Regions from separate parts of the Micromonospora sp. WMMD1120 genome, predicted to be linked through region 1. Evidence: riboswitches for the same ligand, from Rfam matches in the RefSeq annotation. Region 1 holds a riboswitch; each other region holds the start of a gene.
What was found. Region 1 has a riboswitch for cobalamin ahead of O7634_RS23140 (ribonucleoside-diphosphate reductase subunit alpha). Riboswitches for the same ligand answer to the same signal wherever they lie in the genome.
Positions count from the first base shown of each region.

Region 2: another riboswitch for cobalamin. It lies ahead of bluB (5,6-dimethylbenzimidazole synthase); the one in region 1 lies ahead of O7634_RS23140 (ribonucleoside-diphosphate reductase subunit alpha).
Region 3: another riboswitch for cobalamin. It lies ahead of cobN (cobaltochelatase subunit CobN); the one in region 1 lies ahead of O7634_RS23140 (ribonucleoside-diphosphate reductase subunit alpha).

Region 1 covers NZ_JARUBO010000005.1:5,050,631-5,060,809, forward strand. Annotated here, with positions in the region: gene O7634_RS23105 (ABC transporter permease) at 1-72, shown strand, start outside; gene O7634_RS23110 (ABC transporter substrate-binding protein) at 113-1,165, shown strand; gene O7634_RS23115 (ATP-binding cassette domain-containing protein) at 1,165-1,983, shown strand; gene O7634_RS23120 (alcohol dehydrogenase catalytic domain-containing protein) at 1,980-2,537, shown strand; gene O7634_RS23125 (aldo/keto reductase) at 2,578-3,579, shown strand; gene O7634_RS23130 (FadR/GntR family transcriptional regulator) at 3,590-4,312, opposite strand; gene O7634_RS23135 (enolase C-terminal domain-like protein) at 4,320-5,714, opposite strand; cobalamin riboswitch at 6,211-6,428, shown strand; gene O7634_RS23140 (ribonucleoside-diphosphate reductase subunit alpha) at 6,622-8,940, shown strand; gene O7634_RS23145 (ribonucleotide-diphosphate reductase subunit beta) at 8,979-9,974, shown strand; gene O7634_RS23150 (MerR family transcriptional regulator) at 9,971-10,179, opposite strand, start outside.
Region 2 covers NZ_JARUBO010000005.1:3,939,356-3,949,534, reverse strand. Annotated here, with positions in the region: gene O7634_RS18615 (DUF6817 domain-containing protein) at 1-52, opposite strand, end outside; gene O7634_RS18610 (MerR family transcriptional regulator) at 158-577, opposite strand; gene O7634_RS18605 (SDR family NAD(P)-dependent oxidoreductase) at 635-1,558, shown strand; gene O7634_RS18600 (SAM-dependent methyltransferase) at 1,764-2,591, shown strand; gene O7634_RS18595 (LysR substrate-binding domain-containing protein) at 2,741-3,298, opposite strand; partial or broken gene O7634_RS18590 (LysR family transcriptional regulator) at 3,483-3,614, opposite strand; gene O7634_RS18585 (NAD(P)H-binding protein) at 3,685-4,572, shown strand; gene O7634_RS18580 (glycosyl hydrolase family 18 protein) at 4,646-5,986, shown strand; gene O7634_RS18575 (prolyl oligopeptidase family serine peptidase) at 6,233-7,501, shown strand; gene O7634_RS18570 (GyrI-like domain-containing protein) at 7,526-8,164, shown strand; cobalamin riboswitch at 8,226-8,427, shown strand; gene bluB (5,6-dimethylbenzimidazole synthase) at 8,457-9,086, shown strand; gene O7634_RS18560 (hypothetical protein) at 9,160-9,426, opposite strand; gene O7634_RS18555 (dihydrofolate reductase family protein) at 9,574-10,152, shown strand; gene O7634_RS18550 (helix-turn-helix domain-containing protein) at 10,134-10,179, opposite strand, start outside.
Region 3 covers NZ_JARUBO010000005.1:5,718,960-5,729,138, reverse strand. Annotated here, with positions in the region: gene O7634_RS26510 (FUSC family protein) at 1-240, shown strand, start outside; gene O7634_RS26505 (LacI family DNA-binding transcriptional regulator) at 352-1,341, opposite strand; gene O7634_RS26500 (MFS transporter) at 1,501-2,745, shown strand; gene O7634_RS26495 (aldo/keto reductase) at 2,819-3,718, shown strand; gene O7634_RS26490 (hypothetical protein) at 3,913-4,413, opposite strand; gene O7634_RS26485 (hypothetical protein) at 4,481-5,197, opposite strand; gene O7634_RS26480 (RNA polymerase sigma factor) at 5,190-5,771, opposite strand; gene O7634_RS26475 (hypothetical protein) at 5,890-6,225, shown strand; cobalamin riboswitch at 6,775-6,904, shown strand; gene cobN (cobaltochelatase subunit CobN) at 7,134-10,179, shown strand, end outside.

The DNA.
Region 1 (10,179 bases):
GTCGGCGTGATCATCTGGGCCGCCGTCTACTTCGACCAGTACCGCCGCCGGCGGCTGGAATCACGGGGCTGACCTGCCATCTCACCAGTCCGAACGAGGAAGGACACCCACCATGGCACACACCACCACCGGCCGGCGGGCCCGCACGCCGCTCCTGCGCGCGCAGGCCATCCTGGCCGCGGCCGCGGCCACCGCGCTGCTCAGCGCCTGCGGCGGAGTCGAGGTCCGCGACGGCGGCGACGGCGCGACGAAGGAGGCGAGCGGCCCGTTGAAGCTCGCCGTCGTGCCGAAGGCGGTCGGGGCCGACTACTGGAACACGGTGAAGGCGGGCGCCGAGTGCGCCGCGCAGCGCGCCGGCGACGTGACCGTCCAGTGGGACGGGGTGACCACCGAGACCGACGTCGAGGGTCAGGTCAACCTGATCCAGAACTTCGTCACCAAGAAGGTCGACGGCATCGTCTACGCGGCGACCGACTCCAGCGCCCTGGCGCCGGCCACCGACCAGGCGCTCGCCGCCAACATCCCGGTCGCGATGATCGACTCCGGCACCAGCCCGCAGCCGTCGGCGGTGCCGCTCTTCGCCACCGACAACCGCGCCTCGGCCACCGAGGCGGCGAAGCTGCTCGCCAAGGAGCTGGGCCCGGGCAACCACGACGTGGCCCTTGTCGAGTTCCAGCCCGGCTCGCAGACCAACACCGAGCGGGTCGAGGGCTTCAAGGCCGGTCTCGCGCAGTTGCCCAACCTGAAGCTGGTCGGCCAGCAGCCCAGCCGCAGCGACGTCAACGAGGCGCGGCGCGTCACCGAGAACATCCTCACCGCCAACCCCAACCTCAAGGGCATCTTCGCGGCCAACGAGCCGAGCGTGCTCGGCGCCGCGCAGGCCATCCAGGCGGCGGGCAAGTCGGGCAAGGTCGTCATCATCGGCTGGGACGCCGCCCCGGACGAGGTCGCCGGGCTGCGCAACGGCCAGATCTCGGCACTGGTCGTGCAGAACCCCTTCAAGATGGGCTACTTCGGCGTCGACAAGATGGTCAAGCACCTGCGGGACAAGGCCCCGCTGGCCTCGGCCGACACCGGCGTCACGTTCGTCACCAAGGAGAACATCGACTCGGCGGAGATCAAGGCGGTGCTCGAGCCCAGCTGCGCCAACCCTCCGGTGCAGTGATGGCAACGACTCCCACGGCCAGCCCCGACGTCGACGCGTCGCCGTCCGCCGAGGAGCCACCGGTCCTGGAGGCCCGCGGCATCGTCAAGCGGTTCGGGCACGTCGAGGCGTTGCGCGGCGCCGACTTCACCGTCCGCCGGGGTGAGGTCGTCGCGCTGATCGGTGACAACGGCGCCGGCAAGAGCACCCTGATCAAGACGCTCTCCGGGGTGCACCCGCCGGACGAGGGCGAGATCCGGGTGGGTGGCCGTCCGGTGCAGTTCTCGACGCCGGTCGACGCGCGGCGGGCGGGGGTGGAGACCGTCTACCAGGATCTCGCCGTCGCCGACGACCTCAGCGTGGCCGCCAACCTCTACCTCGGGCGGGAGATCCTGCGCTCCGGGCCGCTCGGTCGACTGGGGCTGCTGGACAAGCGGGCCATGCGGCAGGGCGCCGCCGCCGCCCTCGACGAGCTGGGCGTACGGATCCCCCGGGTCACCACCCCGATCGCGATGCTCTCCGGTGGGCAACGCCAGTGCGTCGCGGTGGCCCGCGCCATCATCTGGGCGACGAACGTGGTCATCCTCGACGAGCCCACCGCCGCGCTCGGCGTCGTGCAGACCGGCCGGGTGCTCGACGTCGTCAGGCGTGCCCGCGACGCCGGCATGTCGGTGGTGTTGGTGAGCCACAACATGCCACAGGTGCTCGACATCGCCGACCGGGTCGAGGTGCTGCGCCTCGGCCGGCGGGCGGCCCAACTCCGCGCGGCGGACGTCACCACCGACGACCTGGTCGCGGCGATGACCGGGAGCGCCGGCACGGATCGGGAGGAGCGGTGACGGCGGTCGTCTACCGGGGCGCGCGTGATCTCGCCGTCGTGCCCCGCGACCCCGAGCCGCCCGGCCCCGGAGAGGTCCGCGTCGCGGTGGCGTACACCGGGATCTGCGGCACCGACCTGCACATCTTCCACGGCGACATGGACGCCCGGGTGGGCGGGTCGGCGGTCCTCGGCCACGAGATGTCGGGCCGGATCGCGGCCGCCGGCGCGGGGGTGAGCGGCTGGACGATCGGCCAACCGGTCACCGTCATGCCGACCCGCCGGTGCGGGCGGTGTGCGGCGTGCCGGGGTGGCAACTCGCACATCTGCCACGCCATGGACTTCCTCGGCATCGACTCACCCGGCGCGATGCAGTCGTCCTGGACCGTACCGGCGGATCTGGTCCTCGCGCTCCCGGACGACCTGCCGCTGGACCGGGCCGCGCTCGTCGAGCCGGTCGCGGTCGCCGTGCACGACGTACGGCGTGGGCGGGTGACGGCCGGCGAGCAGGTCGTGGTGGTGGGCGGCGGCGGTGTGATGAAGGTGCTGCTGGACTGGCGGGAAGGCGCCGAATGAGGCAGTTCGACCTGGCCGTCGACGGCGGCTGGTTCGGCCGGTGACCGGCCGTCCCGGTCGTCGTCAGGCCACGCTGGACGCCGCCGGGCCGGGCCTGCGGCTCGGTCCGCTGGGCTTCGGCGCCTCCCAGGGCGGCAACCTCTTCCGGGCGACCTCGGACGAGGAGTTCGCCGCCGCCGTGGACACCGCGTGGGCCGGCGGCGTCCGCTACTTCGACACCGCGCCGCACTACGGTCTGGGCCTGTCCGAACGGCGTCTCGGCGCCGCCCTGCGATCCCGCCCCCGGGACGAGTACGTGGTGTCGACGAAGGTGGGCAGGCTGCTCGTACCGTCTCCGGAGACGGCGCACCTGCGTGATCCGGAGGGCTTCGACGTCGCCGCCGACCACCGGCGGGTCTGGGATTTCAGCCGGGACGGCGTTCGCCGGTCGTTGGAGGCGAGCCTGCGACGCACCGGCCTGGACCGGATCGACGTGGTGTACCTGCACGACCCGGACGCGCACTGGGAGCAGGCGGTGCGTGAGGCGGTGCCGGCGTTGGCGCAGTTGCGTGAGCAGGGCGTGGTCGGCGCGATCGGGGCGGGCATGAACCAGTCGGCGATGCTGGCCCGCTTCGTGGCGGAGACCGACGTGGACGTGGTGATGTGCGCCGGTCGCTACACGCTGCTGGAGCAGGGGGCGTTGACCGACCTGCTGCCGATCGCGCAGGCCCGACGCGTCGGTGTGGTGATCGCCGGGGTCTACAACTCCGGGCTGCTGGCCCGGGACGTTCCGCCGACCGACGCCACCTACGACTACCGGCGGGCGCCGGCGGAGGTGCTCGACCAGGCTCGGCGGATCGCCCGGGTCTGCCAGACCTACGGCGTCACGCTGCCCCAGGCGGCGTTGGCCTTCGTCAGGCGTCACCCGGCGGTGGCCTCGACCGTGGTCGGCATGCGGAACGAGGCCCAGGTGACCGAGACCCTGCGCCGGGCCGCCGTCGACGTCCCGGATCAGCTCTGGGCGGCGCTGTACGACGCGGGGTTGCTCGACGTGCACTGCTGAGCGTCGACTGTCACAACCGGGTCGCGTCGATGCCCGCGTCAGCGTCGTCGGGCAGCCCGTGCAACGACTCCTCCACGCCGATCAGGTGGTTGGCCATCCGGGTGCGGGCCCGCTCCGGGTCACGCGCCACGAGGGCCTTGAGGATCGCCACGTGCTCGTCATGGGTGCGCCGGTCGGCGCCCTCCTCGTGCAGGCTCCGCCAGAGCCGCCCGCGGATGGTGCGCCCGGCGAAGGCCTCGATCAGGCCGACGAGCACCGGGTTGTCGGCGTGGCTGGCGATGATCCGGTGGAACGCGATGTCGATCTCCATGATCCGCTCGTGGTCCGGCGGTGACTGGCCGACCAGCCGGGCCGCCTCGTCGAGCAGGTCCGCCGCCTGGGCGAGCGCCTCGTCGGTGATCCTGGTCGCCGCCAGCCGGGCGGCCTCGCACTCCAGCAGCCGTCGTACGGTGTGGATGTGCCGCGGGTCGCCCTGCCCCTGGAAGTCGACAACGAAGCCCATCGGGGCCAGCAGTTGCGGCGCGTCGAGGTTGGTGACGTACGTGCCGTCGCCCTGGCGGATGTTGACGATGCCGAGGATCGACAGGGCCGACATGCCCTCGCGCAGCGAGCCCCGCGAGACGCCGAGCGACTCGGCGAGGTCCTTCTCGATCGGCAGCCGGTCACCGGGCCGGAACTTGCCCTCGAGGATCATCCGCTTGATGCCGTTGACCACTTCGTCGGTGCGAGACATGACTCCCCTAGCGGCCTGCGGATGTGGCCGTCCCACCCGCGATCACGAACGGCTCCGGAGATGACACGGTAGCCGGCTCTGTCGCCGCCCAGTAGTGGCCGTCGGGGAAGCGGTAGAGCGCGATCGACTCCGGGCGCATCCGGGTGGAGTAGCCCGGCTCGCGGGGGAGTACGTAACCGCTGCCCGAGCCGGCGTCCTTGATGACGCACGGGTCGGTGAAGTGCTCGTGCAGGTGGTCGACGAACTCGGTGACCCGGTTGGTCAGATCGCCCGATATCGCGACGTAGTCGAGCACCGACACGTGTTGCACCATCTCGCAGAGCCCGACGCCCCCGGCGTGCGGGCAGACGGGCACGTCGAACTTCGCGGCGAGGAGCAGCACGGCGACGATCTCGTTGATGCTGGCCAGGCGGCCGGTGTCGAGCTGGCAGAAGTCGATGGCCCCGGCCTGGAAGAGCTGCTTGAACATCACCCGGTTGTGGCAGTGCTCGCCGGTGGCGACGCCGATCGGAGCGACCGCGCGCCGGACGGCCGCGTGTCCCAGGATGTCGTCGGGGCTGGTCGGCTCCTCGATCCACAGCGGCGTGAACGGGGCCAGGGCGGTGACCCACTCGATGGCCTGGCCGACATCCCACACCTGGTTGGCGTCGATCATCAGGTTGCGCTCCGGGCCCAGGATCTCCCGCGCGATGGCGCACCGGCGGATGTCGTCCTCCAGGTTGGCGCCCACCTTGAGCTTGACGTAGCCGTAGCCGGAGTCGACCGCCTCCTGGCAGAGTCGGCGAAGCTTGTCGTCGCCGTAGCCGAGCCAGCCGGCCGAGGTGGTGTAGGCGGGGTAGCCGGTCCGCTCCAGCTCGGCGACCCGGTCGGCCTTCGTGCTCTCCTTGGCCCGAAGGATGGCCAGCGCCTCGTCGCGGGTCAGGGCGTCGGACAGGTAGCGCAGGTCCGCGATGTCGACCAGGTGCTCGGGGGACATGTCGACGAGCAGTCGCCACAGTGGTTTGTCGGCGAGCCGGGCGACCAGGTCCCACGAGGCGTTCAGCACGGCGGCGAGGGACAGGTGGACGACACCCTTCTCGGGTCCGAGCCAGCGGAGCTGCGAGTCGGACGTGAGGAGACGGTAGACCGCGCCCATGTCGGCCGCCATGGTCGCCACGTCCATGCCCACCAGGGTCTGCGCCTGGTGCGCCGCCGCCGCGGCGACGATGTCGTTGCCGCGGCCGATGGTGAAGGTCAGGCCGTGGCCGGCGAGCGGCACGCCGGCGCTGTCCACGCCGTCGGTGTGCAGGACGACGTAGGCCGCCGAGTAGTCGCCGTCCTTGTTCATGGCATCGGACCCGTCGGCCGTCAGGGAGGTGGGGAAGCGGACGTCCTCGATGGTGACGGCAGTGATCTGCGGCATGCGCTCCTCGCCCTGCTCAGCTAAAGATCAGATGAAAATCGGAGTATACGGAGGGCTGATCCAGCCCGTCAACGACATCGATCATGCCGGAAAGGCAGACATCCGATGTTTGGTCGTCGATGTCACCCCGGGCGCGATGTCGGCCCGCGTCCCCTGTCCCTGGTCGGCGCCCGACTGTGATGGCGCTTCCCGAGATGCCGTTAGCCGTGCAGCACAGCACGGGTAAGGGGCAGTGTCGGGGTGGGTCCACGCGGAGAGAGCGGAAGATTGGATGTTCGCCTCTCGGGAGCGCATCGACGTCGGATTATGAAGAGTGTTTGTTGTTGCCGGTAGCCGCATACATCAAATCTTTTTTCTCGGTCGGGCGGCGTCAGCGAATCCACGGTGGCAGAGCCCCGCTCCGGCCCACCCCCGGGCTGGTGACGATCGTCACCGCTGAACGCCCGACACGCCCGGAACCGACATGTGGGGTGTGACAACGCCACCGTCCCTATATATGGTGTCGAGCGCAGCTGGTTCGGCCGCTCATCCGGCGCGGTCGAGGCAAGAGGGAACCCGGTGTGAATCCGGGACTGTCCCGCAGCGGTGAGTGGGAACGACAGCCGTCATCAGCACTGGGCCACCGATCGGCCTGGGAAGCGACGGCCAGTAGGAGACCGGCGAGCCCGGTCGTGCCCGCGAGTCCGAAGACCTGCCAGCGCGCCGCGTACCCGAACCCGGGCGCGCGGCGGTCCGAGGCCGCGTGGGACGGCTGACGCCACCCGACCCCACGCCGCGCGGGCGTGGCGTCCGACGGTGTCCGTCTCCTCGTGTCCGAGGGCCCCCAAGGTCTCGAACTCCCGAGGAGCGAGTGGTGACAGTCACCGAGGTGGTCCCGGTCAGCGGCGAGACGCCGCGGCGGACCCCGATGCAGGTCCGCAAGCGCGACGGCGCCACCGAAACCGTGGACGTGAACAGGATCGTCCGGGCGGTCGAGCGGTGGGCCGACGACCTCACCGACGTCGACCCGATGCGGGTGGCCACCAGGACCATCAGCGGCCTCTACGACGGCGCGACGACTGCCGAGCTGGACCGGCTGTCCATCCAGACGGCGGCCGAGATGATCGGTGAGGAACCGCAGTACTCGCGCCTCGCCGCCCGGCTGCTGGCGGGATACGTCGACAAGGAGGTGCGTCGGCAGGGGATCACCGCGTTCAGCGCGGCGGTCCGGCTCGGCCACGCCGAGGGCCTGATCGGCGACGACACCGCCGCGTTCGTCGCCGCGCACGCCGAGACGCTCGACGACGCCGTCGACCCGGACGGGGACCGCAGGTTCGAGTACTTCGGCCTGCGCACCGTGTACGACAGGTACCTGCTGCGCCACCCCACCAGCCGGCTCGTGCTGGAGACCCCGCAGTACTGGCTGCTGCGGGTGGCCTGCGGGCTGTCCCGCACCCCGCAGGAGGCGGTCGACTTCTACCGACTGATTTCCAGCCTCGCCTATCTGCCCAGCTCGCCGACGCTGTTCAACTCCGGCACCCGGCACACCCAGATGTCCTCCTGCTACCTCGTCGACTCCCCGCGCGACGAGCTGGACTCGATCTACGCGCGGTACGCCCAGGTCGCCAACCTGTCCAAGTTCGCCGGCGGCATCGGCATCGCGTACTCGCGGGTCCGGTCCCGGGGCGCGCTGATCCGCGGCACCAACGGGCAGTCCAACGGGATCGTGCCGTGGCTGCGGACGCTCGACGCCAGCGTCGCCGCCGTCAACCAGGGCGGCCGGCGCAAGGGCGCGGCCTGCGTCTACCTGGAAGCGTGGCACCCGGACATCGAGGAGTTCCTGCACCTGCGGGACAACACGGGCGAGGACGCCCGGCGGACGCACAACCTGAACCTGGCCAACTGGGTCCCGGACGAGTTCATGCGCCGCGTCGAGGCCGACGAGGTGTGGTCGCTCTTCGACCCGCACGAGGTGCCCGAACTGCCGGACCTGTGGGGGGAGCGGTTCGACGCCGCGTACCGCGCGGCCGAGGCGCAGGGCCGCTACGTGCGGCAGGTCCCGGCGCGCGAGCTGTACGGCCTGATGATGCGTACCCTCGCCCAGACCGGCAACGGGTGGATGACCTTCAAGGACGCCGCCAACCGGCTCTGCAACCAGACCGCCGAGCCGGGCAACGTGGTGCACCTGTCCAACCTCTGCACCGAGATCGTCGAGGTGTCCAGCGACGCCGAGACCGCCGTGTGCAACCTGGGGTCGGTGAACCTCGCCGCCCACCTCGCCGACGGCGGCATCGACTGGGAACGGCTGCGCGCCACGGTCCGGACCGCGGTGACCTTCCTCGACCGGGTCATCGACATCAACTACTACCCGACCCCGCAGGCGGCGGCGAGCAACCCCCGCTGGCGGCCGGTCGGGCTCGGGCTGATGGGTCTGCAGGACGTGTTCTTCGCGCTGCGCCTGCCGTTCGACTCGCCGGCCGCCCGGGAGCTGTCCACCCGGATCAGCGAGGAGCTGTACCTGACCGCGCTGGAGACCTCCGCCGACCTGGCGCGGGAGTTCGGCGCCCACCCGGCCTACCCGCAGACCCGGGCCGCGCGGGGCCAGCTGCAACCGGACCTGTGGGGTGTCGAGGGTACGCAGACCGCCCGGTGGACCGCGCTGCGCACGGCGGTCGAGGCGTACGGGCTGCGCAACTCGCTGCTGGTGGCCGTCGCGCCGACGGCGACCATCGCCTCGATCGCCGGCTGCTACGAGTGCATCGAGCCGCAGGTGTCCAACCTGTTCAAACGGGAGACCCTGTCCGGCGAGTTCCTCCAGGTCAACACCGCTCTGGTACGGGAGCTGAAGGCCCGCGGCCTGTGGACCGACCGGATCCGTTCGGCGATCAAGCGCGCCGAGGGGTCGGTGCAGGACATCACCGAACTGCCGGCCGCCGTGCGGGAGGTGTTCCGCACGGCATGGGAGCTGCCGCAGCGCGCGCTGATCGACCTGGCCGCCGCCCGCGCCCCGTTCATCGACCAGTCCCAGTCGCTGAACCTGTTCCTGGCCGCGCCGACCATCGGCAAGCTCTCCTCGATGTACCTGTACGCCTGGAAGGCCGGGCTGAAGACCACGTACTACCTGCGCTCGCGGCCCGCCACCCGGATCCAGCAGGCCACCGTCGCCCTCGTCGCGCCGTCGGCCGCCGACGCGGAGGCGCTGGCCTGCTCGCTGGAGAACCCCGAGTCGTGCGAGGCCTGCCAGTGACGGCCGCCGACACCACCACCGACCCGAGGACCACACACATGCTGCTCGACCCGGGGATGGACCTCACCCTCCGCCCGATGCGTTACCCGCACTTCTTCGACCGCTTCCGCGACGCCATCCGCAACACCTGGACGGTCGAGGAGGTGGACCTGCACGCCGACCTCGCCGACCTCGACAAGCTGTCACCGGCCGAGCGGCACCTGGTCAGTCGCCTGGTCGCGTTCTTCGCCACCGGCGACACCATCGTCGCCAACAACCTGGTGCTCAACCTCTACCAGCACGTGAACAGCCCCGAGGGCCGGCTCTACCTGTCGCGGCAACTGTTCGAGGAGGCCGTGCACGTCCAGTTCTATCTCAACCTGCTCGACACGTACGTGCCGGACGAGGCCGAGCGCTTCGCCGCCTTCGCCGCGATCGAGAACATCCCCTCGATCCGCCGCAAGGCGGAGTTCTGCTTCCGCTGGATCGACTCGCTGCACGAGCTGCGGGAGCTGCGCACCCGGGACGACCGGCGGGCGTTCCTGCTGAACCTGATCTGCTTCGCCGCCTGCATCGAGGGCCTGTTCTTCTACGGCGCCTTCGCGTACGTCTACTTCCTACGGTCGCGCGGCCTGTTGCACGGTCTGGCCTCCGGCACCAACTGGGTGTTCCGCGACGAGTCGATGCACATGGCGTTCGCGTTCGACGTGGTCGACACCGTCCGCGCCGAGGAGCCGGACCTGTTCGACGACGACCTCGCCGAGCAGGTCCGCCGGATGCTCACCGAGGCGGTCGAGTGTGAGGTGCAGTTCGCCGAGGACCTGGTGGGCCAGGGCGTGCCCGGCCTGACCCTCGCCGACATGCGGGAGTACCTCCAGCACGTCGCCGACCGTCGGCTCGCGCAGCTCGGCATCGCGCCACACTACGGGTCGGGCAACCCGTTCGCCTTCATGGAGTTGCAGGACGTGCAGGAGCTGTCCAACTTCTTCGAACGGCGGGTCTCGGCGTACCAGGTCGGGGTGACCGGCACCGTCGCCTTCGACGACGACTTCTAGCCGGCCGCCCCGACGGCGGGGCGTCGCTTGGTCAGCCAGCGCATGACGTCCAGGGGGTGCGACGCGGGCTCCGGGATCGGGTGGAAGACGTGTTCCACCTCGCCACCGTCGACGATCAGGGTCAGCCGCTCGTAGAGCGTCATGTCACCGGCGGTGCGGGTCGGTAGGCGCAGAGCGGTGGCCAGGGTCAGTCTCGGATCGGGTA
Region 2 (10,179 bases), 1.1 Mb from region 1:
GTTCCGCTCCGCGCTGGCGGAGCCAGGCCCGCACCGGTGCATCAGTGCTCATGGCCCGACTGTAGGTATCGGCCGGCGGGTGTGGCTGCCCGCGCGGGTGGGCGATACGTCACAGGAGGGCCGGACACCGGCGACGTCGTCGCGCTGGCCGAGCAGATCAGTTGACCGGTTGGGGTTGCTGCTGCCAGGGGTCGCCGGAGGCGCCGGCGGCGAGGTGCCGCTCGTAGCTGTCCACCTTGGCGTTGACGAGGTCGAGGCAGTCGTGCAGCCGCGCGATCCGTTCGACGACCTGGCGCCGGTGCTCGCGCAGCAGTTCGAGCCGTTCCGCCTCGTTGCCGCTGCCCTCCCGGACGAGCTGGGCCAGTCGACCGATCGTCGCGAGCGGCATTCCGGAGGCCCGGAACCGCACGCAGTTCGCCAACCACTCGACGTCCCAGGCGCTGTAGACGCGTCTGCCGGACGCGTCGCGCCGGACCTCGCTGGCCAGCAGACCCGCGCGCTCGTAGAGCCGCAGGGCGTGCACACTCAGCCCGGTGCGCCGGGCCACCTGTCCGATGCTCAGTCCCGGGTCCGTCACGGCATCGACCGTAGCCTGTTGACCTAGACCGTGGTCTAGCACCTAGCGTCCGCTGGCATGACCAGTGACACGACACGCGCCGCCTCCGGCGCTCACCGTACGGCCGGCGACGTCCTCGCCGGCCTCGACCTCACCGGTCGGACCGCCGTCGTGACGGGCGGCTACTCCGGCCTCGGTCTCGCCACGACCCTCGCGCTCACCGGGGCCGGGGCTCGGGTCGTCGTTCCCGCTCGCCGACCGGACGCGGCGCGACAGGCGCTGGACGGCGTGGCCGGCGCCGAGGTCGACCGGCTCGACCTCGGCGACCTCGACTCGGTCCGCGCGTTCGCCGAACGGTTCCGGCGCGACCATGCCGCGCTCGACATCCTGATCGCCAACGCCGGGATCATGGCGTGCCCGGAGACCCGGGTGGGTCCCGGCTGGGAGGCGCAGTTCGCCACCAACCACCTGGGCCACTACGCGCTGACCAGCCTGCTGTGGCCCGCGCTCACGGCCGCCGGCACGGCCCGGGTTGTCTCGGTCACCTCGGGGCGCAGCCCCGACTGGCGTATCCGCTGGGACGACGTGCACTTCGCGCACGGCTACGACAAGTGGGAGGCGTACGGCCAGTCCAAGCTCGCCAACGTCCTCTTCGCCCACCACCTTGACCTGCTCGGCGCGTCGTACGGGGTTCGGGCCTTCTCCGCCAACCCGGGCTGGATTCGCACGCCGCTGCAGCGCCACCTAGCCGCGAGTGAGATGGTCGCCGCCGGCTGGATCGACGCGGACGGCGTGTCGACGCCGGGGCTGTTCAAGACCGTCGACCAGGGCGCCGCGACGCAGCTCTGGGCCGCGACGTCAGGCGACCTCGACGGGTACGGCGGCGACTACTGCACGGACTGCCACGTGCCCGACGGCGACCCGATCGACAGTGCCGATGCGGCCCGCCTCTGGGCGCTGTCGGCCGACCTGACCGGCCTCGACCTGGACGCCTCAAGCTGAGCGCAGAGCTGGTCCACACGTCGGGGACGCAGCAGGCGGCGACGGCGTGCCGCTCGTGGACGTCGCCGACGCGCCGCGGCAGCCGTGGGAGCGATACCAGTCGGGGGTGAATAATCTGTCTGTCCAATCGCTACACTCGCCGCAACGCCGGCACCGCCGCCCACAGATCAGAGCCGGCGCTGATTCGACTCGAATGGAGACGCCTGTGACCCGCGACAAAGCGGCCCCCTCCGGCATCGACCCCAACATTCCCAGCGTGGCGCGGGTCTATGACTTCTTCCTCGGCGGCAAGGACAACTTCGAGGCCGACCGCAAGGTCGCCGAACACGCCCTGCGGATCACCCCGGACGGACCGGCGGCCGGCCAGGCCAACCGGGCCTTTCTGCGTCGCGTGATCCGCTTCCTCGTCGGTGAGGCGGGCATCGACCAGTTCCTCGACATCGGGTCGGGGCTTCCCACCCAGGGCAACGTGCACGAGGTCGCCACCGAGCAGAACCCGAAGGCTCAGGTGGTCTATGTGGACAACGACCCCATCGTGCTGACCCACGGGCGGGCCCTGCTCGCGGCGGAGGGCACGGCGACCGTCATCCAGGCGGACATCCGGGCGCCGCAGGAGATCCTCCACCACCCGGACGCACGTCGGTTCCTCGACTTCGACAGGCCGATCGGCCTGCTGCTCTTCGCGATCCTGCACCACCTCGGTGACGACGAGAACCCGCGCGCGGTGGCGGCCGAATTGATCGACGCGTTGCCCTCCGGCAGCTACGTCGCGATCTCACACTTCCGCGATCCGGGCGAGCGCGACCCGGAGGGTTCCCGCAAGGCCCGCGAGGTCGAGCGGGTCTTCAACGAGTCGTTGGGCACCGGCCGCTGGCGGACGGACGAGGAGATCCTCTCGTTCGCCGATGGGCTGGAGATCCTCGAGCCGGGGCTGGTCCCGCTCGCCGAGTGGCGCCCGGAGCCGGATGCGCCCGCCCCGGCGCAGACCGACACCTACCACACCTTCGTCGGGCTCCTCGCCCGCAAACCGTAGACGTCTCTCCGGTGCGGTCCGTCGGCGAGGCAGCCGCCTCGCCGACGGAAGCGCCCGCCGAAGCCCTCGCCCTCTTCGACCAGGTCCAGCCATCCTGACGTGCACAGCGGACGGCTCGCATCGGTAGGAGCGTCCCAGCCCTCGACGCTCTACGCGGTGCCGGGCGCGCGGCTGGCCGAGACGGTTGTGGCGACCCGCACGAACGTCGCCACCGCACGCGAGCGCGAGTTCTGCGGCCACGCCACAGCAAACGCTGCCTCCGGGGCGTCGTCCACCCGGCACCAGGTCAGCTGCGGCCGGGCGGTGCGCTCGGCGACCGAGACAGGGAGCAGCGCGATCATCCGTCCGAGCTCGATCTGACGCAGCATCTGCACGATGTCCCCGAACGGTGGCGGCGGCTCCCCCCGTCGCACGTACACGTGGGCGCCGGGGGCGACCCGCTGGCGCCCGGCCTCGACGTCGGCCAGCCGCAGCCCCTGTCGCTCGGCGAGCGGGTGCCCGGTCGGCAGCGCCAGCACCTGCGGCTCCCGGGTCAGGGGCTCCACGTCCAGGCCCTCGGTGTCGAACGGCTCGACGACGATCGCCACGTCCGCCTCGCCCGCGCGCAGCAGCCCGGGCTGTTCGCGCCAGCCGCAGAACAGGACCTCGATCGGTACGGCCTCGGCCTCGGCCCCGGTAGGCCGCGAGCACGTCCGCGAGCAGCCCACCCTCGACGTCGGCCTTCACGGCGAGCACCAACTTTCCGCCGGCCGCCCCGGCGGACCGCCGGGCCCGCCGGGCGGCGGCGTCGAGCGCGGCGAGTGCGGCCCCCGCGTCTGCCAGGAGCGCCGCGCCCGCCTCGGTGAGGGTGACGCTGCGGGTGGTGCGCTCGAACAGCCGTACGCCGAGGTTCCGTTCGAGCCCGGAGATCGCACGGGACAGGGCCGGCGCGGCGATGCCGATCCGCCGCGCGGCGCGGGCGAAGTTGAGTTCCTCGGCGACGGCGACGAAATAACGCAGCGGCCGGGACTCCACCTCATTCATGCCCCCAGGGTAATGATCGTGTCTGAACTGGTCCTTCTCGACTCACCGGGCCCAGGGCGACGATGGCACCATGATCGTCATCAGCACACCGACAGGCACGATCGGCGCGGCCGTCGCCGAGTCACTTCGCGCCGCCGGCGCCCCGCTGCGCCTGATCGTCCGTGACCCGTCCCGCCTGCCGGAGAGCCTTCGCGAGTACGCCGACGTGGTCGTCGGCTCGCACGCCGATCCGACGGTGCTCGACACCGCGCTGATCGGGGCGACGGCCGCGTTCGTGCTCGTACCGCCGGACTTCGCCGCCCCCGACGTGAGGGCGCACTACCTCGGCTTCGCGCGCCCGGTCGCGCAGGCCGTACGCGCGCACGGCGTACCCCGTCTCGTCGCCGTCTCCTCGCTCGGCCGCGGATTCGCCGGCCCCGCCGGGTTGCTCTCGGCGGCCTGGGCGATGGACGAGGTGCTCGAGTCCAGCGGCGCCGCCTACCGCTCGCTACAGGCGGCGTTCTTCATGGAGAACCTGCTGCACCAGGTCGAGCTGATCAGGGACCAGGGGATGTTCGTGCTCCCCGCCGACCCGGATGCCCCGCTCGCGGCGGTGGCCACCGGCGACATCGCTCGCGCGGCCGTCGAACTGCTCGCCGACCGGACGTGGAGCGGTCAACGGGGCGTGCCCGTGCGCGAGCCCGTCGACCACACCCCACGCCAGATGGCACAGATCATGTCCGAGAGCCTGGGGCGACCGGTCACCTGTCACCAGGCCACGCTCGCCGACTACCGCGCCCGGTACGCGTCGTTCGGAGCGAGCGCGGCGACACTCGACGCGATGGTGGAGATGGCCGAGGCGCAGGCGGCCGGCGTCTACCCGCCCGCCGGTGCGGCAGGCGCCGGGACGACGTTCCGGCAGTGGTGCGAGTCGGTGCTCGCGCCGGCTGTGCTGGACCCGGCCCGGCGGAATCTGTAAACAACCCTTGATATTAAACTTTACGAACGTCAATATGTGGAGGTCGCGGGTCGCCGAAGCCGGGGAGTGAGCCATGAGAAGCCGTCGGATTTTCGCAGTGGTGGCCGGGGCGGCGATGACCGTCACGGCCGCCGTCGCCTTCGTCCCCAGCAGCGTGGCGGCCGTCTCCTCGACCACCGCCGTGCCGATGGTCGCCTGCACCGCCCCGGGCTGGGCCGAGGGCACCACCTACCAGGCGGGTGCGCAGGTCACCTACGGCGGACGGCTCTACCAGGCACTGGTCACCCACACCGCGCACCCGGGTGCCGGCTGGAATCCCGCCTCCACCCCGTCGCTCTGGCGCGACCTCGGCGCGTGCTCCGGGACCACTCCGCCGCCGACCACCTCGCCACCGACGACCCCGCCGCCCACCACGCCGCCACCGACCACCCCTTCCCCGACCACACCGCCGCCGACGGGTGGGACCTGCGCGGTGAAGTCGCGGCCCACCGGCAAGGTGTTGCAGGGCTACTGGGAGAACTGGGACGGCGCGTCCAACGGCGTACACCCCGGACTCGGCTGGATCCCGATCACCGACAGCCGGCTGAGCCAGCACGGCTACAACGTGATCAACGCGGCGTTCCCGGTGATCCGCGCCGACGGAACGGTCCTCTGGGAGAACGGCATGGACGCCGGCGTGAAGGTGGCCACCCCGGCCGAGATGTGCCAGGCCAAGGCGGCCGGCGCCACCATCCTGATGTCGATCGGCGGGGCCGCCGCGGGCATCGACCTCAGCTCCACCGCTGTCGCCGACCGGTTCATCGCCACGATCGTGCCGATCCTGACGGCCTACCACTTCGACGGCATCGACATCGACATCGAGACCGGCCTGACCGGCAGCGGCAACATCAACACGCTGTCCACGTCGCAGGCCAACCTGATCCGGATCATCGACGGCGTGCTGGCCCGGATGCCGTCGAACTTCGGCCTGACCATGGCACCGGAGACGGCCTACGTCACCGGCGGCAGCGTGGTCTACGGCTCGATCTGGGGCTCGTACCTGCCGATCATCAAGAGGTACGTGGACAACGGCCGGCTGTGGTGGCTGAACATGCAGTACTACAACGGCAGCATGTACGGCTGCGTCGGCGACTCGTACCCGGCGGGCACGGTGCAGGGCTTCACCGTGCAGACGCAGTGCCTCAACAACGGCCTCACCATCCAGGGCACCACCATCCGCGTCCCGTACGACAAGCAGGTTCCGGGCCTGCCCGCGCAGATCGGCGCCGGCGGCGGCTACCTGTCGACCTCGCTGGTCACGCAGGCGTGGAACTCCGTACCCGGCCTCAAAGGGCTGATGACCTGGTCGGCCAACTGGGACGGGTCGAAGGGCTGGACGTTCGGCGACAACGTGAAGCGACTACAGGGTCGCTGACAGGGGGCAACCACGAATCGGCTCTCCACAACAGACTGCTTCGACGGATGCCCCTACGGGGGCCACCGCGCCGATCAGCGCCTTTGACAGCACCCGTCGAAGGGGTCGCGCGTGCCGCGCGGCCCCTTCGACGGTGGGTTGGGGTGCGCTGATCGCGCACGGCGGCACCGGTTGCCCCCGGATCTCGGCGGCGTTAGGTTGAAATGCCATCGACAACGATCTACGCCGCTAGGTACGGGGGCTCGCATGTCCACGCCTGTCACTCGCCGCACCGTCCTGGCCGGGGGCGCCGGTGCCGCCATCGGCCTGGCGCTGCCCGCCACCGCCGCCCACGCCGGCGACCGCCACCACCGGACCAGCGTGAGCTTCACCCTCGACGCGCGCACGCTCGACGGTGGTGAACAGGTCACCTCGGTCACCCTCGACACCAGCCGCCTCGGGCCGATCGACAGCACCGCGCTCACCCCCGAAACGTTCAGCGTGCACGCCACGGCGACCAGCCCGCTCCCGATCGCGCCCGGTGACCTGATCTTCAGCGAGTACGACCTGGACCGTACGGTGACCGCGGCCCGGCTCGACCGACGCGGGAACGTCGTGCTGGAGCTGAGTCACGCCGAGGGTCAGACCGGTGGCGGCACCCTGGGCTACATCCTGAGCAAGGGCCGCAACGTCCGGCTCGATCTCGTCTACACCATCACGCAGAACACCCCACTCGTCCGGCGGCACGGCTCGCCGGTCACCATCACGCGCTTCGTACAGGGGCGGCTGTCGAACCCCGAGGTCGACGCGTTCACGCACCACGTCTCGCGCTCCGGCATGAAATACCGGCTCTACTCCCCCGAGCGTTCGCTCCGCCACGGTCGCCGGCCGCTGATCGTCTGGTTGCACGGCGCCGGCGAGGGCGCGTCGCTGCCCGACGACTACTACGACAACGAGACCACGCTGCGCGCCAACCGTGGCGCGCTCGGTTTCGCCACGCCGGAGGCGCAGCGGATCTTCTCCGGCGCGTACGTCGTCGCGCCGCAGAGCACGTCCTACTGGATGGAGGACGGCCCGCGGTTCGCCCCGCTGATCCGCGAGATCATCCAGGACCTCGTCCGCCGGGAGCGGGTCGACCCCGACCGGATCCACGTGGTCGGTTGCAGCAACGGTGGCTACATGTCCCTGGAGATGACGGTCACCTATCCCGACCTGTTCGCCGCGTCGGTGCCGATCTGCGGCGTCGTCGAGCCGCTCGGCGGGGACGGCCCGCCGCTGGTCACCGACGCGGAGCTGGCGGCGATCCGCACCCCGACCTGGCTGGTCACGTCGCTCGACGACGACACCGTGCCCCCGGAGACCAACACCATCCACGCCCACGACCTCATCCCGGGATCGCTGGTTACCCTGTACGACAATGTCGTCTGGAACGGATACCGGTTCCCCGGTCACTGGTCGTGGATCTACGTGGCCCGCAACGACCCGAGCCAGAACGGCACCCACATCTGGCAGTGGATGGCACGCCGTCGCCGGTGATCCGCAGCGGGTCCGGTGCGCCCCGTGACCGGTACCAGCGTGGGCAAGGTCGACTTCAGGAGGACCCTCGACGCCTACCGGGCGCAGCGCGGCCGGTTCCGGCTGGTCGACGTGCCCGACATGCGGTACCTGATGGTCGACGGCCACGGCGACCCCAACACCGCACCCGCGTTCACCGAGGCGATCGAGACGCTCTACCCGGTGGCGTACACGCTGAAGTTCGCCAGCAAGCGTGACCTCGGGCGCGACTACGTCGTCCCGCCGCTGGAGGGCCTGTGGTGGGCCGAGGACATGACGTCCTTCACCACGGCGCGGGACAAGTCACTGTGGAACTGGACGCTGCTGTTGATGGTTCCCGACTGGATCGACGAGTCCATGGTCGCGGCCGCCGTCGGGCAGGCCGGCGCCAAGCGCCGACCGGCGCGTCTCGACGACGTCCGCGTCCAGACGCTGTCCGAGGGCCGGTGCGTACAGACGCTGCACATCGGGTCCTTCGACGACGAGACCGCCGTGCTCGCCCACCTGCACGACGAGTTCATCCCCGGCAACGGGCTCCGGATGAGCGGGCGGCACCACGAGATCTACCTCAGCGACTTCCGCAGGGTCGCCCCCGACCGGCGGCGCACGATCCTTCGGCAGCCGGTCGTCGGCGCCCCCGGGTGAGCGGCCTCCGACGCCGTCACGCCCCGGCACCACCCCGTCCGTTTCCCGACTATGGTGGGCGGTGGCACACACGTTGCGAGGTGCCCCGCGCGAGTGGGGAGAATCGGGAAGCCGGTGTGAATCCGGCACGGGCCCGCCGCGGTGACCGGGGAGCTGCCACCCACGCGTCCCAGACGCAGCCACTGGCCCCGAGAGGGCTGGGAAGGCGGGTGACCAGCGCAGATCCGGGAGTCCGAAGACCGGCCTCGCGTCACCGGCCCCGAACGGGGCACGAGCGCAGCGGGAGCCTGCCGTGAACACCGGACTCTACGAGACCATCCACCGCCGCCGGGACGTACGCGCCCAGTTCACCGGGGCGCCGATCCCCGACGAGACGTTGCAGCGGGTCCTCGCGGCGGCGCACGCCGCGCCGAGCGTCGGCCTGTCCCAGCCCTGGGACTTCATAGTGGTCCGCGACCCCGGGCTGCGCCACGAGTTCCACCGGCACGTGGAACAGGAGCGGGACATCTTCGCGGCCACCCTCGACGGCGCGGCGGCGGAACGCTTCGCGAGGATCAAGATCGATGGTGTACGCGAGTCGACGCTGTCGGTCGTGGTCACCTACGACCCGGAGCGGGGTGGGCCGGCGGTGCTCGGTCGGCACGCGATAGCCGACGCCGGCCTCTACTCGGTCTGCCTGGCGATCCAGAACCTGTGGCTGGCCGCGACCGCCGAGCACCTCGGAGTCGGGTGGGTCTCGTTCTACCGGGAGCCGTTCCTGCGTGACCTGCTCGGCATTCCGGCCACCGTCCGCCCGGTGGCGTGGCTCTGCCTCGGCCCGGTCACCCATCTGGAGCAGACGCCGGACCTGGAGCGCCACGGCTGGCGGCAGCGACGGCCGGTGTCGGCGGTGATCCACCACGATCGATGGACCAGCGGGTGACCGGGTGACCGGATGGCTGGCGCGGCACTCCCGCGCCAGCCGGAGCCGGCAGTGCGCACCGACCCCGCGCTGGTCACCCCTCGCCGGCTCGGTGGTGCACCACCAGCTCGTCGATCTCCAACCGGCCGACCCGCAGCTCCCGCACGACCGCCCGGCGGATGGCGAGCCGCCCGATGACCAGCGCGCCGACCGCCACGGCGCCCACCGCCAGCGCCCCGACGGCCAGGGCGCCGAGCGACGCCGCCCCCGCGGCCCGCGCGCCGGTGGCCGCCGCGCCGGTCGCCGCCGCACCGGTGGCGCGCGCCCCGGTCATCCGCATCAGGCCAACCTCTCGCTTCATGACCCCATTGTCCGCGAGCCGCCGGCCACCCGCTTCCCAGCTCCCGGATGTCAGCCCGGTAGCTGCTGTCGTTTCTGTCCAAGACGGTCGCCACCGCCTCCATCTAGCCTGGGTCCAGCACCCCGCCGAACCTGAGGAGTGAACACGATGCGTCGCGTGGTCTACACCGGTTTCATGTCGCTCGACGGCGTGGTGGACTCGCCGGGCGGCGGGCCGGGTGAGGAGCACCGCAGCGGCGGTTGGGTGTTCAAGGACCTCGAGTTCGTCCCCGAGGCGTGGTCGTTGAAGGGCGAGGAGCTCGCCGAGACGACGGCGCTGATGTTCGGCCGGCACAGCTACGAGGTGTTCGCACCGGTCTGGCCCGGCTCGGAGGACCACGCCGGCTACCGGGAGCTGCCCAAGTACGTCGTGTCGAGCACGCTGACCGACGACGCCCTGGTGGACGGGTGGGGCCCGACGACGATCCTGCGCTCGACCGCGGACGTCGCCGCGCTCAAGGAGGGTGACGGCGGTGCCATCTTCATCCACGGGAGCGCGGAGTTGGCTCGCCGGTTGTCGGACGCGGGTCTGATCGACCAGTACAACCTGCTCGTCTTCCCCGTGCTGCTCGGCGCCGGCAAGACCCTGTTCGGCCGGGCCGACCGGGACAAGCACATGCTCACGCTGCGCGAGTCGGAGACGTACTCGAACGGCATCCTGAAACTGGTCTACGACGTCCGGCGCTGATCCAGGTCCAGGGCGATCGCGCCGCCG
Region 3 (10,179 bases), 670 kb from region 1:
GCCGACCTCGACGGTCACGACGAGACCGCCGACGAGCACGCCCGCCGGGCCGACGAGTCGGCGCTGGCCGCCGTGCACACCGCCGGGCAGCTCTTCGGCGCCACCCAGGCCCTGCCGCTGGCGATGATCATCGGTCAGGTCCGGGCCACCGCCATCGACCTGCTGCGCGGCGTCAACCCCGAGGACGACGTCGCCGTCCTCGCCCGCGTCGACGACGCCCTCGGCCTGCCCCCGCTCTGATCCCGCGCGGCGCGGCGGGCGGCGGGCGTGCGGCGGGCGCGCGGTTCGCGTCGTCGCGCCCACGACGACGCACGCCCGGCGGTGGACGGCGGGCTGCCGGTCGCCCCCGCCTCAGGCGCTGGCCCTCGCCACCAGCGTGGACGGGAAGAGCGTCACCCGGGCGGCCGGACGCCCGTCGAGCAGCGCGCTGGCCGCGGCCATGGCGATCCGCCCCACCGGGTGACTGGCCGTGGTCAGCGCCGGGGTGGTCAACCCCGCCAACGGGATGTCGTCGAAGCCGGCCACCGCGACATCCCCGGGCACCCGCGCGCCGGCGTCCCGCAGGCCCGCTATCACCCCCAGCGCCGTGTCGTCGCTGATCGCGTAGATCGCGTCGAGGTCCGGCCAGCGGAGCAGCGCCTCGCCGGCCGCGACCCGGCCACGGGCCGCGGTGAAGTCGCCGGTCAGCACCCGCTCCGGCAGGCCGGCCTCGCTCATCAACCGGCGGAACGCCCGCACCGGCCGCTGCGCGCAGGGCAGCCACCGGGGGCCGGTCACCATGGCGATGCGGCGGCGACCCGTCGCGTACAGGTGCCGCAGCACCGCCTCCGCGCCGGCGGCGTTGTCCACGTCGAACGACGGCACGCTCGCCGAGCCGACGCCGATCGACACCACCCGGCCGGTCAGCGACCTCGGCACTGCCGCCAGCAGCTCCTCGGTGGTGTTGACCAGGATCACCCCGCACACGCTGCGGTCCCCGTCGAGCTGGTGGAGGGCACGCGGGTCGCCGAACGGCAGCCAGTGCAGCGCCACCCCGACGCCGGCCGGCGTGCAGACCCGGGCGGCCGACCCGACCACCTGGTGCACGTACGGGTCGTCCAGCACCGCCTCGCTGGTGCCCAGGACGGCCACCACCAGGCGTACGCCGTTGCCCCGGACCAGCGCCCGGGCGGCCGGGTTGGGCACGTAGCCGAGTTGGTCGACAGCGGCCGTGACCTGTTGCCGCGCGGCCGGCGAGGCGAAACCGGTGCCGGCGATCACCCGCGACGCCGTGGACCGGGACACCCCGGCGACCCGCGCCACGTCCTCGAGGGTGGCCGGCCGGTGTGCCGCTGCCGTCATCGTCGCCTCCTGCCGCGGCCCGTCCGGTCGGACAAAACGCTGCGCCCATCATGCCCCGCCCGGACCAGCGCCGGTGAGGGGCGGTCGCGGGTTGTGGTGGTAGCGCTCTCAGGTGTGCGATCGTGCCAGGAGATCACCCCGAGAAAGAGGAACACCCCAGTGAGCGCCCCCACCACCCGGCCCGAAGCCCCGCACGGCGAATCGCCGTCCCCGCGCGCGGTTCGGCTGGCCCGCAACGCCGTCGCCGTCACCTTCACCCTCAACGGGCTCGCCGTCGGCAGCTGGTTCTCCCGGGTCCCGGCGGTCCGCGACGCGTTGAACCTCACCGCCGGCCAGCTCGGGCTGCTCCTGCTGGCGATGAGCGTCGGCGCGCTGCTCGCCATGCCCACCTCCGGTCTGCTCGCGCAACGACTCGGCGCGGCCCGCACCGTCACTGTGGCGACCATCCTGGTGGCGCTCGGCCTGACCGTGGCCGGGGTGGGCGCGACCCAGACTGGGTCGTTCGCCGTCGTCGCCCTGGGCCTGGTCACCTTCGGGTACGGCTCCGGCGCGTGCGACGTGGCCATGAACGTCGAGGCGGCGGCCGTGGAGCGGCGGCTGGGCCGGACGATCATGCCCCGCTTCCACGCCGGGTGGAGCCTCGGCTCGGTCGCCGGAGCGGGACTCGGCGCCGGCGCGGCACGGCTCGACGTGCCGGTCGGCGGTCACCTCGTCGCGGTGGCGGTGGTCGTGCTCGCCGGCACGGTCCTCGCCGCCCGGACGTACCTGCCACAGGGGAGCGACCACACCGGCGACCCGGCAGACGCCACCCCGGCGGCCCGCCGCCGCGCCCAGCTCGCCGCCTGGCGCGAGCCCCGTACCCTGCTGATCGGTCTGTTCGTGCTGGTGGCGGCGTTCACCGAGGGCGCGGCGAACGACTGGCTGGCCGTCGCGTTCGTGGACGGCCGGGAGATGAGCGAGGCAGCCGGCGCGGCGGTCTTCGGTGTCTTCGTCGTGGGCATGACCCTCGGGCGCACGGTCGGCACCGTCGCGCTGGACCGGTGGGGCCGGGTGCCGGTGCTGAGCGCCACCATCGGGCTCGCCGTGGTCGGCGCCGGCCTGGCCGTGCTCGCCGGGTCCGGGCCGGTGGCCATCGTCGGCGTGGCGCTGTGGGGGCTCGGCGCGTCGCTGGGCTTCCCCGTCGGGATGAGCGCGGCCGCCGACGAGGAGGCGCACGCGGCGGTGCGGGTGAGCGTCGTCGCGGTCATCGGCTATACCGCGTTCCTGGGCGGCCCGCCGCTGCTGGGTCTGCTCGGCGACCAGGTCGGCACTCTGCGCGCCCTGCTGGTCGTGCCGGTCCTGCTGCTGCCGACCCTGCTGCTGGTGCCGGTGCTGCGCCCGGTGGCGTCTACGGAGAAAAACTAACCCATACCGGTGCCGAGCGGTATCGGGCGCGCGGCCGACTGCGCCGCGCACCAGGGCTCGTTACCGTCGCCCGATGCCAACCGACGAGATCACCGCCGCCGCGGCGGGCACCTGGACCCTGGGCGACCGCACCGTGCGCCGGATGGGCTTCGGGTCCATGCGGATCACCGCGAACCCGGACCGCGACCGGGCCGTCGCGGTGCTGCGGCGCGCCGTCGAGCTGGGCGTCAACCACATCGACACCGCCGCGTTCTACGTCTCGCCCGGCGGCACCCTGAGAGTGGGCACCGGCCCGGCCCGCTACGCCACCGAGCTGATCCGCGCGGCGCTCAGGCCGTACCCGGAGGATCTGGTGATCGCCACCAAGGTCGGTTTCGGGTACGACCGACAGCAGGGCTTCACCGAGGCACGCACCCCCGCGCAACTACGGGCCCAGGTCGAGGAGAACCTGCGCCGGCTCGGCCGCGACCACCTCGACGTGGTGAACCTGCGCCTCGGCCGGGAAGCGGGCGCGGCGCCGCTCGTCGACCGGTTCGGCGCGCTCGCCGAGCTGCGCGACGCCGGCCTCATCCGGCACCTCGGCCTCTCCAATGTCCGCGCCGAGCACCTGGACGAGGTGGCGGCCGTCGCGCCGGTGGTCTGCGTGCAGAACAACTACGGCGTGGACGCCTACCGGGAGCAGCAGGATGCCGTCGTCCGGCTCTGCGGCGCGCGGGGCATCGCGTACGTGCCGTTCTTCGCGCTGGCCGGCACCGCCCGCGAGGCGGGCGCGGGCGCCGCGCGGAACGCGGCGGTCGAGGCGGTCGCCCGCGCCCACGACGCCACCCCGCAGCAGGTACGCCTGGCCTGGACCCTGCACCAGGGCCCGCACGTGTTGGCCATCCCCGGCACCGGCGACCCGGCCCACCTCACCGAGAACATCGCCGCCGCCTCCCTCCGCCTGACCCCCAAAGACCTGACGACCCTCAGCTAACCCCCCCGCCCCCCGCCCCCACCCCCGGCCCTGTCCCGCGCCTGTCCCTGTCCCTGTCCCTGTCCCTGTCCCTGTCCCTGTCCCCGGTTGATCATGAAGTTGTTGCCACGGACGTCGGCGTGTCGCGGCGATAACTTCATGATCAACGGTGGGCGCGGGGGACGCGGGCAGGGTGGCGAGGTCGGGGTGGGGGGTTATGGGGCGTAGGTCAGGTTTATGGTGTCGGTGTGGCCGGACCAGCGTAGGTTCAGGCGCCAGCAGCCGGCTTCGGGTAGGTCGATGATCGAGGGGCCGGGGCCGCCGGCCACCTCCCGGGTCACCGTGGTGTCGGTGCCGTCCCGCGTCGCCGTGATCACCAGGGTCGCCGGTGCCGCCGGGTCGGACGACGCCGTGGTGGCGCGGGCCACCCACAGGATCTTGTTGTTCGACCCGTCCGTGCGGGTCACCCGCAGCGGATGGGCGAACAGCACCGCCACGATGTCACCCTTCGCCCCGAAGACGTGCGGCGGGCGGGTGTCCCCGTGGAACCCGGCGTCCGCCCAGTCCGGCAGCGCGCCGGTCTCCACCCGGGTCGCGCAGCCCGCCGGGCTGGCGGTAGCGCCCGACGACGGCGTCGCGGCGTCGCTGTTCGCGGTGGTGCAGCCCGCGATCAGGACCGCCGTGGACGCGGCCAGCGCCCTGCTCCACAAACCCATCTCACCCCTCCGGTACGTGTCGACGAATCTGCTCTGTCGACACCGCCCGGGGCGGCCGGGTTCCCGCTCACCGCAGCGATTGGGCGATCTCGATCGCCCCGGCCTTGGTCAGGGCGCCCTCCAGCCGGTAGCTGACGTCGTCGTCCTGCCAGATCAGCGTCGAGCCGGCCAGCCGGGCGGTCTCCCGGCGGACGTCACCCGCCCGGTCCACGTAGGAGAGCACGTGCGGGCCGTCGACCCAGATGGCGAAGTCGCCGTGGACCTGGGTCCAGTCCACCCCCGGTGGCGACACCTTCTTGTGGAAGGACAGGTCGAGACGCCCGTCGAACGCGTCGACGCGTACCGCGCCCCGGTCGTAGAGCAGCGTCGCCACCCGGTAGCGGCCGTCGGCGTCCGGGTCGGCGACCAGCACCCGCTCGGGCGGGCCCAGCACCGCCGGCACCCGGATCGGGAACCGCACCATCCGTCGCGCCTCGTCCAGGGTGACGGCCCGTTGCCCGGGTAGCGGCGACGGGGTGGCGTCGGGTGGCGTCGGGGCGGGCCCGACGGCGACGCGCACGCCGGCGAAGCGCAGCAGCCCGGTGACGGCGTCGGCGACGGCCGCCCGGGTCGGCGGCGTCACGGCCACCACCAGGGCGACGACCGCCGCCGCTGCCACCGGACGCCACCGCCGCCGGGGCGCCGGCTTCCCGAGGCGTACGCGGACCCGGGCCCGCACGTCGGGCGGATCGGGCGTGTCCAGCCAGCCGGCCAGCTCGCGCAGCTCCCGTTCGAGCTCACCCATGCCGGATCCCCTCCCGGTCGAGCAGGCCGCGGAGTTTCGTCAGCGCCCGGGAGGTGCGCGACTTCACGGTGCCCCGGGGCCAGCCGAGCATCCGCGCTGTCTCCTCCTCGGTGAGGTCGAGGAAGAACCGGCAGACGATCACCTCGCGGTCGCGTACCGGCAGTTGTCGCAGGGCCTCCACCAGCGCGGCCCGGCGCTCCCCGGCCAGGACGGCGTCGAAGGCCCCGTCCCCGGCGACATCGGCGTCCGGGCGCGCCGCCGCGGCCCGTAGGACGAGCCCGTCGCGCCGGCCACGGGAGCGGTGCAGGTTGCGGGTCTCGTTGGCGACGATCGCGAGCAGCCAGGACCGGAAGGACCCGTCGCCGCGATACCGGGCCAGCGTGCGGTACGCCTTCACGAACGCCTCCTGGACGACGTCCTCGGAGTCCGCGCCGGCACCGAGCAGCACCGCCGTCCGGTACGCGGACGCGGTGTGCCGAGCGACCAGGAGGTCGTAGGCCTCCAGGTCACCGGCCTGAGCGCGGGTGACGAGCGCGTCGTCGTCCAGGGCGACCTCCGTTCGCAGCACCCTCATGACACCGGTCACCCGCCGGTGGTTCCATCCGCCGTGGGTCAGCCTGCTCCCATCCGGCACGCAGCGTATTGCCAGGTTGCGGTGCTGAACTGGAGGGCGTCGAGGAGAGGGGCGGGTCATGGGCTGGTTCAGTCGCCGGTCACGGGGCGTCGAGGCGACCCCGACGAAGCTGGATCGGGAGGCGACCCGCGACGACCTCGCGGCGCTGGAGACGTTCGTCACCACCCGGCGTGGGGTGGAGTTCTACCTGGAGCCGGAGACGACGGCCACGGACACCACCGTGGTGGCGATCGCCCACGACGGCGAGTGGATCCGTCGCCGGACCGGCACGCCGCGCGCGGCGGGGAGCATCGCCCGAAAGCACGCGGTGCCGCTGTACGAGGCGGCGCGCACCGGCTATCCGGAGCGGATGCGGGTGTGGAACCGCGCGCACCCGGAGCGGCGCGCCCGCTGAGACCGGACGGCCCGGGGGTGGCCTGGACGGCTGACCGGGACCGGCGGGCTCTGCCCAGCGTCGATCATCACACTGCCCGGTCCGTCGGTGACCATGGCGAGCCGGTCGGAACCGCCTCCCGGCCCGGGTCGCCCGGACAGCGTCGGACCCGACCGGCGAGGTGCCGGATTCGCACGGCGACGATGATGATCGACCTCCGGGATCGACGGCGGACGGTGGCCCGGCCCGCGCCGATCCGAGGTGACCGGGCCGTCGCGCGCCCGCCCGGCGGGATCGTCGGCGCAGGCCAGAAGGGGCGCTCGCGCGGCCCCGAACAGCCATGCGCGTCCTTTGCTCTGCTTATCCCGACGCACCGGTGACGGTCGGTCACCGGTGCGTCCGGGTAGGCAGAGCAAAGGGCGTGGGGGATCGATCCGGGGCGCTGCGTGGCAGGCGTCGACGCGCAGGCCGATCGACAACTGGCGATGGTTGGCGCCCGCCTGGCAGGGCCCGGGCCGGCGTTGACCGGCGGCGCGCGGGTGTGGCAGCATTCGCGGCCTGACGGCAGTGAAGGAAGTCGGTGCGATTCCGACGCGGTCCCGCCACTGTCACCGGGGAGTGATCCCCCCTCGTGAGTCACGACCGTGTGTCTGCGGTTGGAAGGCCGGGGGAGAGCGTCGATCCGGAAGCCAGGATACTTCGGCCGTCGGGATGTGCCCCAGGGCGTGGACACCCGAGGAGGACCGGATGACGCACAGCGTCTCATTCATCGACGAACATCGTCGTCATCAGCGCAGCCGCCGCTCCGGCGGACCCGAGGACGCGCGCGCCCGGCAGCGGTAATCCGCCACCCTCCCGGCTCGTCGCACCCACCCGCATCGTCCCTGTCGCCCGCGTGGCGGCCGGGTCGTCACCCTCCGGAGCCCACCGTGCGCGTCCTGCTACTGTCCACCGCCGACACCGACCTGCTCGCCGCCCGCGCCAGCGGCGCGGACTACCGGCTGGCCAACCCCGCCCGGGTCGCCGCCGAGGAGGTGCCCGCCCTGCTCGACGGGGTCGCCCTCGTCGTCGTACGCCTGCTCGGCGGTCGGCAGGCGTGGCCGGACGGCCTCGACGCGGTGCTCGCCAGCGGCCTGCCGACGGTGGTGCTCGGCGGCGAGGCGCTGCCCGACGCGGAGCTGATGGCCATCTCCACGGTGCCGTCCGGAGTGGTCACGCAGGCGCTGGCGTACCTCGTCGAGGGCGGACCGGACAACCTCCGGCAACTCGCCCGGTTCCTGTCCGACACGGTGCTGCTCACCGGCGAGGGGTTCACCCCGCCCACGCCGACCCCGGCGTACGGCGTGCACGGCGACCACCCGAGCGACCCGGAGCGGCCCACGGTGGGCATCGTCTTCTACCGGGCGCACGCCCTGGCCGGCAACACCGCCTTCGTCGACGTGCTCGCCGACGCGGTACGCGCGGCCGGCGGCAACCCGCTGCCGATCTTCTGCGGATCGCTGCGCGGGCTCACCGCCGGGGCCGGCCCGCTCGGGCTCTTCGCCCGCTGCGACGCGCTGCTGGTCACCGTCCTGGCCGCCGGCGGCGCGGTCGCCGCGGACGCCTCCGGCGGCGGCGACGAGGACGCCTGGGACGTCGGCGCCCTGGCCGCCCTGGACGTGCCTGTCATCCAGGCGCTCTGCCTGACCAGCACCCACGCGCAGTGGGCCGGCAGCGACGCCGGCCTGTCCCCACTGGACGCGGCGATGCAGGTGGCGATCCCCGAGTTCGACGGCCGGATCGTCACCGTGCCGTTCTCGTTCAAGCAGATCGACCCGGACGGTCTCTCGGTGTACGCCGCCGACACCGAGCGGGCCGCCCGGGTCGCCGGGATCGCGGTGCGCCACGCCCGGCTGCGGTACGTGCCCAACGCCGACAAGCGGGTCGCCGTGGTGCTCAGCTCGTACCCCACCAAGCACTCCCGGGTCGGCAACGCGGTCGGGCTGGACACCCCGGTCTCGGCGGTCCGGCTGTTCGCCGCGCTCGCCGAGGCCGGCTACGACCTGGGCGACGCGCCGCCACCGGCGGACGGCGACGCGCTGATCCACGCGCTGATCGCCGCCGGTGGTCACGACGTGGAGTGGCTCACCCCGGAGCAACTGGCCGCCGCCGAGGCCCGGATACCGGGTCCGACGTACCGGCGCTGGTTCGAGCAGGTCCCGGCCGAGCTGCGCGAGCGGATGCGGGAGCACTGGGGTGACCCGCCGGGCGAGCTGTACACCGACGACGGGGACATCGTGCTCGCCGGGCTGCGCTTCGGCAACGTGGCGCTGCTGATCCAACCGCCGCGTGGATTCGGGGAGAACCCGATCGCGATCTACCACGACCCGGACCTGCCGCCCAGTCACCACTACCTGGCCGCGTACCGCTGGCTGGCCGCCCCGGTCGCCGACGGCGGCTTCGGCGCGGACGCCGTGGTGCACCTGGGCAAGCACGGCACCCTGGAGTGGCTGCCCGGCAAGGGGCTCGGCCTGGCCGCCGACTGCGCGCCCGACGCGGTCCTGGCCGACCTGCCGCTGGTCTACCCGTTCATCGTCAACGACCCCGGCGAGGGCACCCAGGCCAAGCGCCGGGCGCACGCCGTGGTGATCGACCACCTGGTGCCACCGATGGCCCGCGCCGAGACCTACGGCGACCTGGCCAAACTGGAGCAACTGCTGGACGAGTACGCGACAGTGCAGGCCCTCGACCCGGCGAAGGTGCCGACCGTGCGGGCGCAGATCTGGGACCTGGTGCGCGCCGCCGAGCTGCACCACGACCTGCACGCCGAGGCGATGCCCGACGCCGACGACTTCGACGACTTCGTGCTGCACCTCGACGGCTACCTCTGCGAGGTCAAGGACGTGCAGATCCGCGACGGGCTGCACATCCTCGCCGACGCGCCCACCGGCGAGCCGCGCGTCAACCTGGTCCTCGCGGTGCTGCGCGCCCCACAGATCTGGGGTGGGACCCGCGCCCTGCCCGGCCTGCGGCAGGCCCTCGCCGCCGCGTACGCCCTCGACGAGCAGGAACTGCTGGCGTCCCCGGGGCAGCGGCTCGCGCTGCCCGCCGCGTTGACCGACGTGGTGGACGGGCCGGCCGGCACCGCCGCCGACGCGATCGACCTGATCGAGGCCGTCGCCCGGCGGCTGGTGGTCGGCATGGAGACCCTCAACTGGGCGGTGGACGCGGTCGACGCCGTGGTGCTCGAGGTGACCGGCCGCCCGATCCCGGACGCCGCAGCGGTGCTGCGCTTCGCCGCCACCGAACTGGTGCCCCGACTGGACCGGACCACCGACGAGCTGCGCCACACCCTCGGCGCGCTGGACGGGCGGTTCGTGCCGCCCGGCCCGTCCGGCTCACCCACCCGTGGCCTGGTCAACGTGCTGCCCACCGGGCGCAACTTCTACTCCGTCGACCCGAAGGCCATCCCCAGCCGCAACGCGTGGGACGTCGGGGTGGCCCTGGCCGACTCGCTGCTGGCCCGGCACCTCGCCGACACCGGGGCGTACCCCCGCTCGGTGGGGTTGACCGTGTGGGGCACCAGCGCGATGCGGACCCAGGGCGACGACATCGCCGAGGTGCTGGCGCTGCTCGGCTGCCGGCCGGTCTGGGACGACCGGTCCCGCCGGGTCACCGGCATCGAGGTGGTGCCCACCGCCGAGCTGGGCCGGCCCCGGGTCGACGTCACGGTACGCATCTCCGGCTTCTTCCGCGACGCGTTCCCGCACGTGGTGGCGCTGCTCGACGACGCCGTCCGGCGGGTCGCCGCGCTCGACGAGCCGGACGAGCGGAACTACCTGCGCGCGCACGTCGCCGCCGACCTCGCCGAGCACGGCGACGAGCGGCGGGCCACCGCCCGGATCTTCGGCTCCAAGCCCGGGGCGTACGGCGCGGGCCTGCTGCCGCTGATCGACGCCCGGACCTGGCGCAGCGATGCCGACCTCGCCGAGGTGT